3 regions of the Pseudoalteromonas luteoviolacea genome follow, and region 3 is predicted to be linked to each of the others. Evidence: predicted binding sites of a transcription regulator. Region 3 holds the regulator's gene; each other region holds the start of a gene.
The links. The regulator LexA, encoded in region 3, represses DNA repair genes until DNA is damaged. The targets are predictions, from matches to a motif close to TACTGTATNNNNATACAGTA.
Positions count from the first base shown of each region.

Region 1: a site for LexA is predicted at 2,778-2,797, ahead of imuA (translesion DNA synthesis-associated protein ImuA). Genes of this name have one in related genera too.
Region 2: a site for LexA is predicted at 2,058-2,077, ahead of S4054249_RS14045 (LexA family protein). Genes of this name have one in related genera too.

Region 1 is NZ_CP015411.1:3,841,355-3,845,646, forward strand. It holds gene S4054249_RS16310 (error-prone DNA polymerase) at 1-654, opposite strand, end outside; gene S4054249_RS16315 (Y-family DNA polymerase) at 654-2,066, opposite strand; gene imuA (translesion DNA synthesis-associated protein ImuA) at 2,074-2,766, opposite strand; gene S4054249_RS16325 (SOS response-associated peptidase family protein) at 2,900-3,595, shown strand; gene S4054249_RS16330 (hypothetical protein) at 3,744-4,292, shown strand, end outside.
Region 2 is NZ_CP015411.1:3,332,882-3,337,173, forward strand. It holds gene S4054249_RS14030 (protein-disulfide reductase DsbD family protein) at 1-288, shown strand, start outside; gene S4054249_RS14035 (thioredoxin family protein) at 272-880, shown strand; gene S4054249_RS14040 (cupin domain-containing protein) at 938-1,624, opposite strand; gene S4054249_RS14045 (LexA family protein) at 2,088-2,501, shown strand; gene S4054249_RS14050 (Y-family DNA polymerase) at 2,489-3,748, shown strand.
Region 3 is NZ_CP015411.1:4,546,084-4,550,375, reverse strand. It holds gene S4054249_RS19500 (IS110 family transposase) at 1-52, shown strand, start outside; gene S4054249_RS26660 (hypothetical protein) at 802-963, shown strand; gene lexA (transcriptional repressor LexA) at 1,463-2,074, shown strand; gene S4054249_RS19490 (DUF3313 family protein) at 2,406-3,104, shown strand; gene S4054249_RS19485 (efflux RND transporter periplasmic adaptor subunit) at 3,121-4,194, shown strand; gene S4054249_RS19480 (efflux RND transporter permease subunit) at 4,191-4,292, shown strand, end outside.

The DNA of each region.
Region 1 (4,292 bases), 700 kb from region 3:
CGAACGTTCACAATTCACTAATAGCTGTGCTTTGCATTCTTCAACACTTTTGTTGGATTTAACTGCTGTTAATACATGTTGAAGTCGAGTTCTATTCGCGCTGTGCATTAATACCGCGCCAACAGCACACAGGGGTAATTCAAATTGCTCGGATAATATTTCACAGCGTTGGATGTATCGCTTCTCAAGGTTGCTTAAGTCTCTTTGAACTCCAATCCAAGTACGTTTTGGGTGATGACGTGTGAGCAGCTTTCCCCATTCTTCATCTTTTGGCATACCTTGTGGTAACCAAAGGATAAAGCAATGCTTTAATGATAATAAGTCCCAATTTTCAAGTTGATACGCTCCTTTAGTTGCACGGCGTCTGGCATTGCTGATCACTCGGCATAGTTCGCTATAAGCTGCTTTATTTGGACAGAGTAGTACCACTTTTAATGACTCAAAACGCAAGACACTGCCAATAATAAGCTGTATATCCAGTTTGGTGTTTTTAATCAAAGTGTGCGCGCGAACAACGCCTGCCAGTGAACATTCATCTGTGATCGCCAATGCAGAGTAGCCTAAAAAGTGCGCCTGTTTCACCAACTCTTCTGGATGAGATGCCCCTTCTAAAAAAGAGAAGTTACTTTGACAAAAAAGCTCTGCATATTGCATCAGCTAAATATTCCATGAATAAACCAGCGCTGTTGCCTATCTTTAAATATCCATAAGCGCCTAAACTGCTCATCTTGTGCGATAAAGTAGTCTCGCTCAATTTCATGCCCATCCCACCAGCCCGTTGAGATCCGTTCGGGACCTTGTAATAGCATAACCTTGTTATGAAGCGGCTGAATTTGAGCCAGCAAAAAATTAGGCCTAAGTAATGGCGCTGACTTCTCAGTGACTGAAGGTTTCGAACATTGTAATCTCGGCTCACAGTGGTTTGTAGCATACTCGGGACGCGCATCTGGCATGGTTTGTATTCCATGTATCGCGCCTTCTCCTAACTTTGCGCGCAGTACGCTGAGCAGGTCTGCTCTCGACATGGTACCAATTGGCTCAGAAAATAAATCATCATTGTGATTAGATGGTTCACAAAACTTATCCACTCTTAAAGTGATGGCTTGCAAAGGTGCAGATAGCTGCGTTCGTTCAAGCACTAGGTGACATAAATCTTGCCATTTTTGAGCCCGGTACTCACCTTGCGAACTCCCGACTTTTAAAACGATTGCTTCGGTGTCCCTTTGTACCAAGGTCAGTGCTATTTCATGCGTTAATTTATCACGTGACTTTAAGAACTCTTCAAGTTGTTGTAATAACTTATAAAGTGGCTTTGTCAAATAGGAAAGGTTTTCTAATTCAAACAGTAAGGTGATGTCACGCTGAAATATCTGCGGTGGCTGATAAAATTCGACAGGATGATGGAGTTTTCCTTGTAGCCTACCAACGTAATGAACTAGTTCAGTATCAAAGCGCTTTCCCAGTTCAACCAAAGGAATATCTAACAGCGACTGTACAGTTTTAACACCAACTCGTTGTAGCTGTTGTTTTCGCCGCTCGCTAAACGCCAATGATCCTATCGGTAATTTACCTACCTCTGCAGACAAAGTTGCTTTATCTTCATCTATCTTATCAAACGCTGCTTGAGCAAGCAGCTGCGCCGCCAAAGGCGAGTATCCAAGGCCAAAATGATAGTACACTTGCTGTGACATAAGCCGCGTTTGAATAACTTTCCAATAATGTGCCAAGTTAGGATGCAAAGGCAGCATATTAGATACTTTAAGCAATAAGCCATTAGGCGCTGAAATGTGAATTTCAGCCGTGTCTAAATACAAACATTGAGCCAGCTCTTGTATCCGCTGTTGTTCATTACGCTCTTTAAATTCATATACAGATAATGAGGTATTCATTGCTGCCGCCGTACCTAAACCCATACCGATATTTATACCGAGTTGCCGAGCAGCATCGTTTAACTGAACCACAACATGTTTTTTACTGGAGACTATAATCGTCGGTGGCATCAACGCATCTTGCGCTAACAAACCATCTAACTGTAGCTGAGGAAAATGTAAGTAAAGCCAAAGCACTTTTCTTTTACCTACTGATACTGCGTACAAAAGGCAAAACTTGCCCTGACTGCTCAGACTCATCTCGAAGGATAAGCTGTGGCCAAAGCTGGGGCCATGTCAGTGTGATTTTGGGTTTGGCCCAACCACCTTTCAATTTAGTCACTTTAATATCCAGCCCTTCTCCCCTTGGGGACAACTGCATAGATAAACTCACGGGTAATGAACCGCCTTGAGCAGGATTACAACGTAATAAGCAACACAAGCTTTGCCCAGTTTGTGCACTCAAAATTAGCCGTTTTACCTGATGTATTTGTAGCTCTTGATGCCACAACAATACACTGCTGCAAACACCGCTTTTTAGACATTGCTCAGCAGCCCAAAGTGCTTCCGTCGGATCCGATATTGAAAGCACCCAAACTAACTCTGTCACTATATTTTGATGTAATAATGCGTGAGCATTCACATTAGCGGGCGGGTTTATCATCACACAAAGGCGTGATTGCTCGCGGATGAAAGGCAACAATAAGGCCACTTCTCCAATACCGACTTGGCATTGGATATCGACGATACCGGGTATAGGAAAACCACCTTCAAGGCAGGTATCCAATGTTTCATAACCGGTACTTTGCTTCTCAACTGATCGCTGAGACAAAGGCGCATTATCAGTCCCATGCCATACGAGATTCTGATGCTGTAAAAAATCAATTAAATTGGCCATATCACACACTTTACTGTATACATATACAGTATTATAGATCATAGTTAAAAGTGCAAGTATGATCACTTCTTATCATTCAACGCTAAACTAAAGTGAGCATCACTGATGTATGAAGTGAAGATTAGGAGTGAGTATGTGCGGCCGACTCAATATCACTGATGACCCATTTGTGATCCAAATTTTATTGGATTTAGGTATCGAAAACCCGATAGAAAAAGTTCAATTTTCTCGCTTCAAACGCGCGACAGATAAGATAAGTATCATATATCAAGAAAATAACCAGCGTCTGCTCACCGATGCTATTTGGTGGTTGTTACTATCAGAAACGACAACAGGATTTAAGCCTTCAAAATATACGTCGTTTAACAGCCGATACGATAAACTCAATGTAAAAAGTAGTGCAGCATACCACCCATATAGGTACCAGCGCTGCATTGTGGTGGCAAAAGGGTTTGGCGAAACTCAAAATAATAAAGGAAAACCCCAGCATTATCATGATTTTAAAGCACACAATGCAGCATTGTGCTTCGCAGGGTTATATAAAAAGTGGCTACATCCAATAACAGGAAAATATACTTTTTCTTGCTCAATTATAACCCTTCCCCCTCACCCTAAACTGAAGCCTTTTCACGATAAAGCCAGTCCATTGGTATTGCCACAACAGCCTGAGCTATTAAATAAATGGTTAGATGATAGCTACCATGAAGTCAGTGCATTTTCCCCTCTACTCACTCCATCTTTGCCACAAACACTTATTGCTCAGCAAATTGATAAGCCTAGTTTGTATAATCCAGTTAGCGAAGAAATTGTTATCGAACACGATCTCTAACTTCTTTAACTGCATAAAAAACAAGCTTGCCTCGCAAAAAAAGCAATACTAAATCAGTATTTTTATTTGCAATTTAGAATAAATACTAAATATTTTATTTAGCCTACCGACAAGTGCTTTGAAATTACAACTAAATAAGGAAAGGAAAATGAAAATTAAGCCTTTAGTGCTTGCTTTGGTCAGTTTATGTAGTAGTCAATCTTATGCTCAATCAATCGCACAACTCAACTTTGAACAATCCCTGGAAAACATAACAGTGAACTATGGCGATGTGACTTCTATCGCGAGGACGAATATCAACCCAATCTCTGACCAGTATAGCCTTCAAATAAACGCATTGAGTCACTTTGAAATTGAGCGCTCTTTCGAGCTTAATCAAGCCTTTACAAAGTCTACCCCCTTCGAAGTCAGCTTTGACGTAAAGTTACCAGCGCTTGCAGATGCTCAATTTGCTCAAGATATTTTATTTTACACCTCTTTTACTATTGAATTTAATGATGGTAGCCAAATGCAAATATATGGCTCAGACGCACATGTTGTGCCACCACAAGCACAAAGCATCCATTCTTTTGATACTAAAACCACACTGCCAAAAAACAAAAAAATCAAACACGTATCCGTACAATGGAGCATGCATCTACTCGAAGAGATGCCTGTCATCTTTGATAATATCTCGGCCACAATTGGTGAAAACCAT
Region 2 (4,292 bases), 1.2 Mb from region 3:
GACTGGTGCATTACTTGTAAAGTAAACGAGCAAGTGGCTTTAAACAATGCTGACCTACAAGCCTTATTTGAAGACAGCAAAGTCGACTATTTAGTGGGTGATTGGACCAACAAAAACCAAGCAATTTACGAGTATTTAGGACAATATCAACGCTCTGGTGTGCCTTTATACGTTGTGTATGCGGGTAACCACAGTAAGCAAGTTTTACCTCAGGTTTTAACACCTGACATCGTAATAAACGCTATTCAACAAGCAAAGAAGGAGATTAACCATGCAACGTCTAACTAAATGGCTCATGCTGTCTATGCTGTTTGCACCATTGCTCAGTATCGCTGCAGCGAAAGTAGACACCCTCGCCCCTGATTTTAAGCTACAGGACTCATTTGGCAAAACCGTTAGCCTGTCTGATTTTAAGGGCAAGTATGTGGTACTTGAGTGGACAAATCACTTGTGTCCATATGTCGTGAAACACTATGGTAGTGACAACATGCAGTCGTTGCAGCGTCAATACACGCAAAAGGACGTCGTGTGGCTTTCCATTATTTCCTCAGCAGAGGGAAAGCAAGGCCATGTTAGCGCACAAAAAGCCAATGAACTAACCCAGAAGCGCAGTGCGGCACCGTCACACGTATTGTTTGATGAAGATGGACAAGTCGGGCGATTATACAAAGCAAAAACCACCCCACATATGTACATCATAAACCCACAAGGCAAATTAAGTTACGCTGGTGCAATCGACAGTATTAAATCAGCCAACCCCGCTGATATTGCAAAAGCAACCAACTATGTCACAGCAGGCTTGAACAACTTGCTGGCGGGCAAGCCTGTCACACAAAAGCTAACAAAGCCTTATGGCTGCTCAATTAAATACAAAAGCTAGCCCTATATAGAAAGTCGAGCTTAGAGCCCTATCTATGAGATTTCTCAATTCGGGCGTTTACTCGACTTCTACCTCACCCAAATTGCAAATATACTCATCGCCCCACTCCATCACTTGATGTTCATCTAACTCCAATGCGCCTTGGTTTTGCAACGAAATGACTTTAGAGGCAACCAGTTCAAGCTCGTTCACATCGCAGGGCTCAAACAATTCAGGGTGTGCCTCGGCTATTTTTTTCGCATTTTTTGGACAAACCGTATGTAGTGGATGCTCAAATGGCACATAAGGACCCAGCAACACTTCGACCACCATAGGCTCGTCTTCAGCCCCCCAAAAACAATGTGGCGTAGCATGAGGGAACAAAATCACATCTCCAGGACCCACTTCTTTTTTCGCCATTTTTCCTTTGCATGTTTTCACAATAGCGGTACCAAAACCTTCCAAAACAGAAATAAGCCGACTACTTAGTGGGTGTACATGCACATCACCTTTCACCACTGATTTGGGTGGGAACATATCAAAACCAAATGACAGTCCATCCGCATCCTGCTTGACGATTTTAGTCAACATACAGTCTATTTTTTCCCATGCAACTGACTCAAACTCATTGTGGTCTGGTAAAACTTGCAAGGGCACTCGTGAAAAGTGATTGCCCTGCTGCCACTGCGATAGAACAAACTTATCAAGCTCAGCTCTCGTTAAGTCACCTCTATTGGCAAGCAAATCGGTTAAGTTAGCAGACATATTCATATTCCTTTTTGATACTGTTCAAATTTCAGTTATCCGCTAGCTGTGTGGCTGTAGCTGACAACCTAGACAACATATTCATAGATGGCACTGACCGTAAAAACTCAAAACGAGTGCAAAGCGCACATATTTTTCGCTTTCCGACTGTTCAAATACGGTTTTAAGTTAAAAAAATGTAACCAAAACATGTGTAATGGTCAAATAAATACCCACAAAAGATATTAAGATTGAGTAATACGGGCCCCAAATTGCGCCGTCAAAACTGCATATCAGCACATGTAAAAACACTCAACTTATTAATATTAATAACTTAAATGGCAGATTGCCTGCATCGGATAAGTCGATTCAAGGTGCACAGCTTCTTAGTTTTTATGAATTTTTTAGACACTTGATGACTGTGCTACTTGCACGACACGCAGGCCTCACACTATACTGTATATATAAACAGTATAGGTAACGTATGAAAGTAATCCCCATCAAAGCCCAAGCAGGTATCACTGGGTTTGAATCACCAGCGGCAGAATATAAAGAACTTGGTTTATCGTTAGATCAACTCTTAGTCAATCACCCCAACGCCACGTTTATCGGGCTCGCATCTGGCGACTCTATGCAAGGTGTTGGGATCTTTGATGGTGATTTGTTATTAGTTGATCGCGCTGTTTCCCCTCAGCAAAATGATGTCATAGTTGCAAATTTTAATAATGAATTTGTCTGCAAGCTGCTCGACTTACAAAATAGAGTACTGCGCTCAGCATCCACCCTTTATGCGCCAGTCAAGATCAGTGAATGTGATCAATTCCAATTAGAGGGCGTGGTCACAGGCTCAATACGTATGCATCGAAAAAATTCAGGGTTAACCAGATGTATGCGCTAGTCGATGCCACCTCATTTTATGCCTCTGCTGAGAAAGTCTTTGATCCGCGTATTCGCAATAAGCCTGTTGTGGTGCTGTCAAATAACGATGGTTGTATTGTGGCAGCGTCCCCTGAGGCTAAGCGCTTAAATATTCCTAAGTTTCAACCTTACTTTAAACTGAAATCAGTTTTGGCTGAGCACAATGTCGTTATTCGTTCTTCCAATTATGAGCTGTATGCAGATCTGTCAGACAAGATGATGAAGGTGATTAATCAATTCAGTGATAATCATCATATCTACTCTATCGATGAGTCATTTTTAAAATTCGAGGGGTTTGGCGACCTTGTTGACTCTTGGGAACAATATGGGCATGTTATCAGGCGCAGCGTGTGGCGCTCCACCAAGCTGCCGGTTGGCGTGGGGTTTGGCCCAACTCCAACACTTGCAAAAGCGGCAAATCACGCCGCTAAAAAATTTAAAAATGCGACGGGTGTTGCGGTAATAAATAATCAACAAAGCCGCAGGCAAATACTGGCGAATTTAAACGTGGAGGATGTCTGGGGCATTGGCAAACGCCTGACCAAACAGCTCAATCAACAAGGCATCTATAGCGCCTTAGACTTAGCCAATCAAAACCCGCGCTTGATGCGCAAACAGTTTAGTGTGGTTTTAGAGCGCACAGTATCCGAACTCAATGGCGAAGCTTGCCTGTCTTGGCATGAGATCACACAAAGAAAAAAAGAGATATACAGCACACGTAGCTTTGGCGAGCGCATCACCGATCCAAAAGCACTTAAAGCCGCACTAGCAACCCACTGTGCCATTGTCAGTAAAAAACTCAGAAAGCAAAATTCATTGGCAAAAAATATTGTGATTTTTGCACACAGCTCACCGTTTGAAGACCGCTATTACAAAAAGTCTTTTATCCAGAAACTCCCCGTCGCTTCAAGTGATGTTAGAGTGTTTACCAAAGCTGTTAGCGACATTTTTCATCAACTATTCCAATCTGGCGTGAAGTATTACAAAGCTGGGGTTGGTGCGATTGAGCTTGAAGATGATACTTTTTTACAAACTGATTTATTCAGTCAATCTCAAGATAGCCCAGCTCTGATGAAGTGCCTTGATGAAATCAATACCAGATTTGGCAACCACACTGCACGTACTGGTGCACAATTACAATCTAATGCATGGCACATGCGCCGCGCGTTTTTATCACCTTATTACACCACTCGTTGGTCTGATATTCCCCTCATAAAATGCCAATGATACCCAACTTCTCATAGTTACCCACTTAAGATAAAGTCCTTACGAAAAGTGCCCTCTTAGGAAACGCATCGCACCAAAACAGCATTTTCTATCCACAGTTTTTGTTAATAGGCTGTGGTTAACTTTTTCTAACTCTCAAATCTAAGCAAATAAGTATTAATAAATAAAGGTGATGACACACGGCGTTGTACAAATTAACACATACACTCAACACCGCACATTAATAAGGTTAAAACCATGAAATAGCTGTGTTTATTCTAAATCCGATACGAGTTTTTTTATGAATTAATAAGAAGTATGTCACTTTTTCAGCACAAATACGCTCAAAACCCCGCCTTTACCACTACATTAAGAACCATATTTATTAACTAAAACTGCATAGATATTAACTGGATGTTTTTTAACCCAAAGCGATAGTAAAAACATCTCTCAATATTGTTAAACGATTCGAATGCTATTGTTAGCCCCACATTGAAGCAGCCCTCTATTATTAACACCAGTCAATGGATGAATGATAGGTTTTCAAGCATATCAACCGCCTTGC
Region 3 (4,292 bases):
TGCTTGGGCAATGCTGAAACAAGGTACGAATTACCAACCCGCAATGATTTAAAAAACATTTTAAAAAGAGTTCGACAACAATGTAATTAAAAGGTAAGACCAACCTTCTGAAAACCTGTCTGAACTTGAAGTGAGAATACACTAACGAAGCGTTTAGGACAGAAGGTGCGAATAAATCAAAGGTTAGAGAGTAGCGCTCTCAAAAGAAACCGTATATACGCAAGCATCTTTAATTTTAAAAAACATGTTGTCAAACAAGTGGAGTCCATATACGAGTTCAGGGTGACGGATAGGTTGAGTGCAGTGTTTGGTTAAAACGGCTCCCTTCACCTTGCGTAAAAGAAATGTACTCACTGCGTTCGTTGTCATTAACCTTTTTCACCATGTCGTCCTGAACTGGTTTCAGGATCCAGGCTTTACTTTTTTGATTCGGTTGCTGCGCTTGTAGGGGGGGGGATTGATTATCTCTTGTTAAAATGGGTCACTTCTCCTTGCGCGAAAAAGAGTGGTGCGCTTCGCGTGCTGTCATTAACTTTTGATTTTACTTGCATAAAATTTCTGTTAATTGCACTTTGTACTCTACTTCATGTCTAAATTTGCTATCAAATGTTTAAATTTATAGTTATTTTTTTTAAGTTAACCATTGTTTTTAATGGTTTTATTTTTGTTTTTAGAGGGGTTTAATCTCTCGTTTATATTGTTTTTATAGCAATTATTTAAATTTATTTATTTTCTTAAATTTAATTGAAAGTAATATTAAATGCTGCTAGTTTAACTGTAATCAACAAGGAGAAAATAAAAATGTTATTAAAACTAAAGAAAAAAAATATCAAAGTAATCAGTCATGATAAGGCAAATGTACCAGCACAGATGACTCCGCAGATTGCCGGTGGCTTTTTTAAAACATGGGAATGTACAGGTACAAGAACATGTCCAGGTACTTATACTACAAGTGCTTGTTAAAATATTGAGTAGATGAGCTATATAAAGTAGCTCATCTAGAAAATTAGGTTGAAACATTATCTTCCACGTAGTAGTTAATTCTCCTAATAGTGTCTTCCCCCACCTGTCCTAAACTACACTTACTATGATGTGTTTTATTGATATGCTATATAAGGCTCTAGTTTGAAGTGATATTAAATGCAGAGCAATTATAAAACCTTAATCTATTATTGGCATAAATATACTGATAATTTGGTTTTATAAAAGGAGAGTTATATATTCTATAAATTTTTAGTATCGTTTTTGGTCGCTGTACTGTGTTTTTTATCTTTAAGAGTAAGCTTGAAGCGGTGTGCAGTAAGAGTGACTTGACTAATCCCTTTCATAATGTTGCTTGGCTAAGCAATTAACCATATCTTCAGCAATCTCTCATTTAGCTCAAGTATTCGGCGTTAAGGATTGCGATTTAATTTTAACTGTATATACTCACAGTAAATGCACTGTATGGAAAACCAGTTATATGCGACCTTTAACTAAACGACAAGAACAAGTATTCGAACTTATCAAAGTTTTTATTAAAGACACAGGCATGCCGCCGACTCGAGCAGAAATTGCGGAATCTTTGGGTTTTCGTAGTGCAAATGCGGCTGAAGAACACTTAAAAGCACTTGCCAAGAAAGGTGTGATAGAAATGGTACCTGGCGCAAGTCGAGGTATTCGCTTAGTTGAAGCTGATGAGCCAGAGCAGCTGGGTTTGCCATTAGTTGGTCGTGTTGCAGCTGGTGAGCCTATTTTAGCCCAAGAGCATATTGAGAATCATTGCAAAGTTGATCCTAGTATGTTTCAACCATCAGCTGATTACTTACTTCGTGTAAATGGCATGAGTATGAAAAATATTGGCATAATGGATGGTGATTTACTCGCGGTACATCGCACGCAAGTTGCTAATAATGGACAGGTTGTTGTTGCACGTGTTGAAGAAGATGTGACGGTGAAACGTTTTGAAAAAGTTGGTAGAAAAGTTTTCTTACATGCAGAAAATGAAGACTTTTCACCTATTGAGGTCGATTTAGAGCAAGAAGTTTTTAATATTGAAGGCCTTGCTGTAGGTGTGATCCGCGGTAACCTTTAAAGCAGCCTATTTTTCTAAGCTGGGGTTTCAAGCTCCAGCTTCACTATCCAATGCTGTCTTTTTTAATCTTTAGAACCCTTTTAAGCTATACTTCCATATCATACACTTACGTTACATAAATATAACATTGGCTTTGTGGCTACGTGCTTGTTAAGCAAAAATAAAAAATTATTTTGCACTAAATCCATGATTCGCAGTCTGAGCTAGTCGTCTTAATTTAAAGAACAACATTAATTTGTATTCATGAGTTACATTTGATTTCAAAAGAGATCAAAGGCTTTCTTGTGATTGTGATAAAAACACTGGAAATGAATAGAATATGGAGCAGCCTATGACTTGGTTTAAAGTAGCATTAATTGCGGCTTTGGTTTGTATTGTGTCCGCTTGTGCATCAAGTTCAAATAATACACGTTCAGGTTTTTTACCTAACTATGATGTATTACTTCCCTCTGATGATTATGAAGACACTAACTTATTTGTAGATAGCACTTTTAACCGTGAAGCTTTAAGTAAAATTAAGGTGCTTTATATACCTCAGTTTGAAGTGTGGATTAACGCTTCTGAATCCGAGTTTTTAAATATTAACCCCCGGCATGTTGCTAAGTTAAGTCATTACATGCAGTCTCAAATGCAAGATAAATTGAGTCCTTACTATCAAGTGGTGACCACAAAACCTGCAAGTGCAGATGACACTGTGCTGACAATTGAAGGTGCTTTCACAGACGTACAATTTGAACCCATTTCATTACAGGTAAGAGATTTTGTGCCTATCCGGCTAGTGTATAACGCGGGTAAAACTGCCTACTTAGCCGCAACAGAGCAAACAGAGGCTCTAACCCATGTTTCTCTTGAGTCCGCATTTTATTTGGGAAGTAGTCAAAATCCAGTTGTGATGATGACAGCACACAAAGAATTAGATGCTGTACTAAAGGCCGATGGTACTGAGAACGTTGAAACGGTTAAGGCTGTGCTTGACGTATGGATAAATAATTTTGTTACTGCGATGACTAAACATCGTAATGTTCAGTAAATCTAAAGGAGCTTTTATGAAGATAATAAAAGGCAAGCAGCTAGGTGTTATGGCAATATTTTGCTTGGCGTTAATTGGTTGTTCAGAGCAAAAGTCAGAGCAAGAACAATCAGAGCAGCTTCGTCCAGTGCGGACATTATTACTTTCTTCACAAGTTGATGGCCCTTTGGTGGAGTTCCCTGCGGTAGTTGATGCTGCGTCTTCGGCGGACCTATCATTTAAAGTGCCAGGTGAAGTTATAGAGTTGCTGGTAAAGCAGGGGCAAGAAATTCAGCTTGGTGATGTTATTGCTAAGTTAGATGCAACAGAATACAAACTTTCTTTAGATGAAGCGCAGGCTAATTATAATAAAGCGCAGGCTGATTTTAGTCGTGCTAAGCAACTTATTAAATCTGGTACGATCTCGCAATCTGACTATGACCAACTACAGTCTCACTTTACGAGTGCAAAAAGTAAATTGGCGAATGCAAAAAATAACTTATCCTACACCAGCTTAAAAGCATCATTTTCAGGGGTTGTTGCACGCACGTATATAGAGCGTTTTGAAGAGGTGCAAGCTAAGCAAGTTGTTGCGACATTACAAGATATCAAGCATGTCACTCTTAAGGTCAATGTACCTGAGAGCTTAATGATTAAAGTCTCAAAAGATGCGCCGAAGCACATTATCGCCGAGTTTTCAGGGATCCCTGATAAAACATTTCCATTAGATTTTGTCGAAGTGAGCACACAGGCTGATGAGGTAACTAAAGCTTATGAAGTCACTCTCAGCATGACGCGTCCCGAGGGGTATAATATCTTGCCAGGTATGACAGCAAAGGTGCTTGCTAAGGGTGCTGATGTGAATAAAAGTGGCCTATATCTACCAATAAAAACGGTGCTTAAAGATGCATCCGGTAATTTTGTTTGGTCTGTTGAGTCTGTAGGTGCTGGCAAAGGAAAGATTAAGAAAAATCCTGTCGTGATTGGTGAGGTTTCCACGCTAGGTTTCCCTGTTATTAGTGGTGTCTCTGAAGGTACTTACATTGTTACTGCTGGCATGAGTAAAGTGAGCGAAGGCCAACTTGTAAAGTTTAACAAGGGGGCGCAGTGAATATAACCAGACTGGCATTAGAAAATAACCGGACAACATGGGTACTGATAGCGGCACTGTTGTTTTTTGGGATCATCTCCTTTAATAAAATGCCAAAG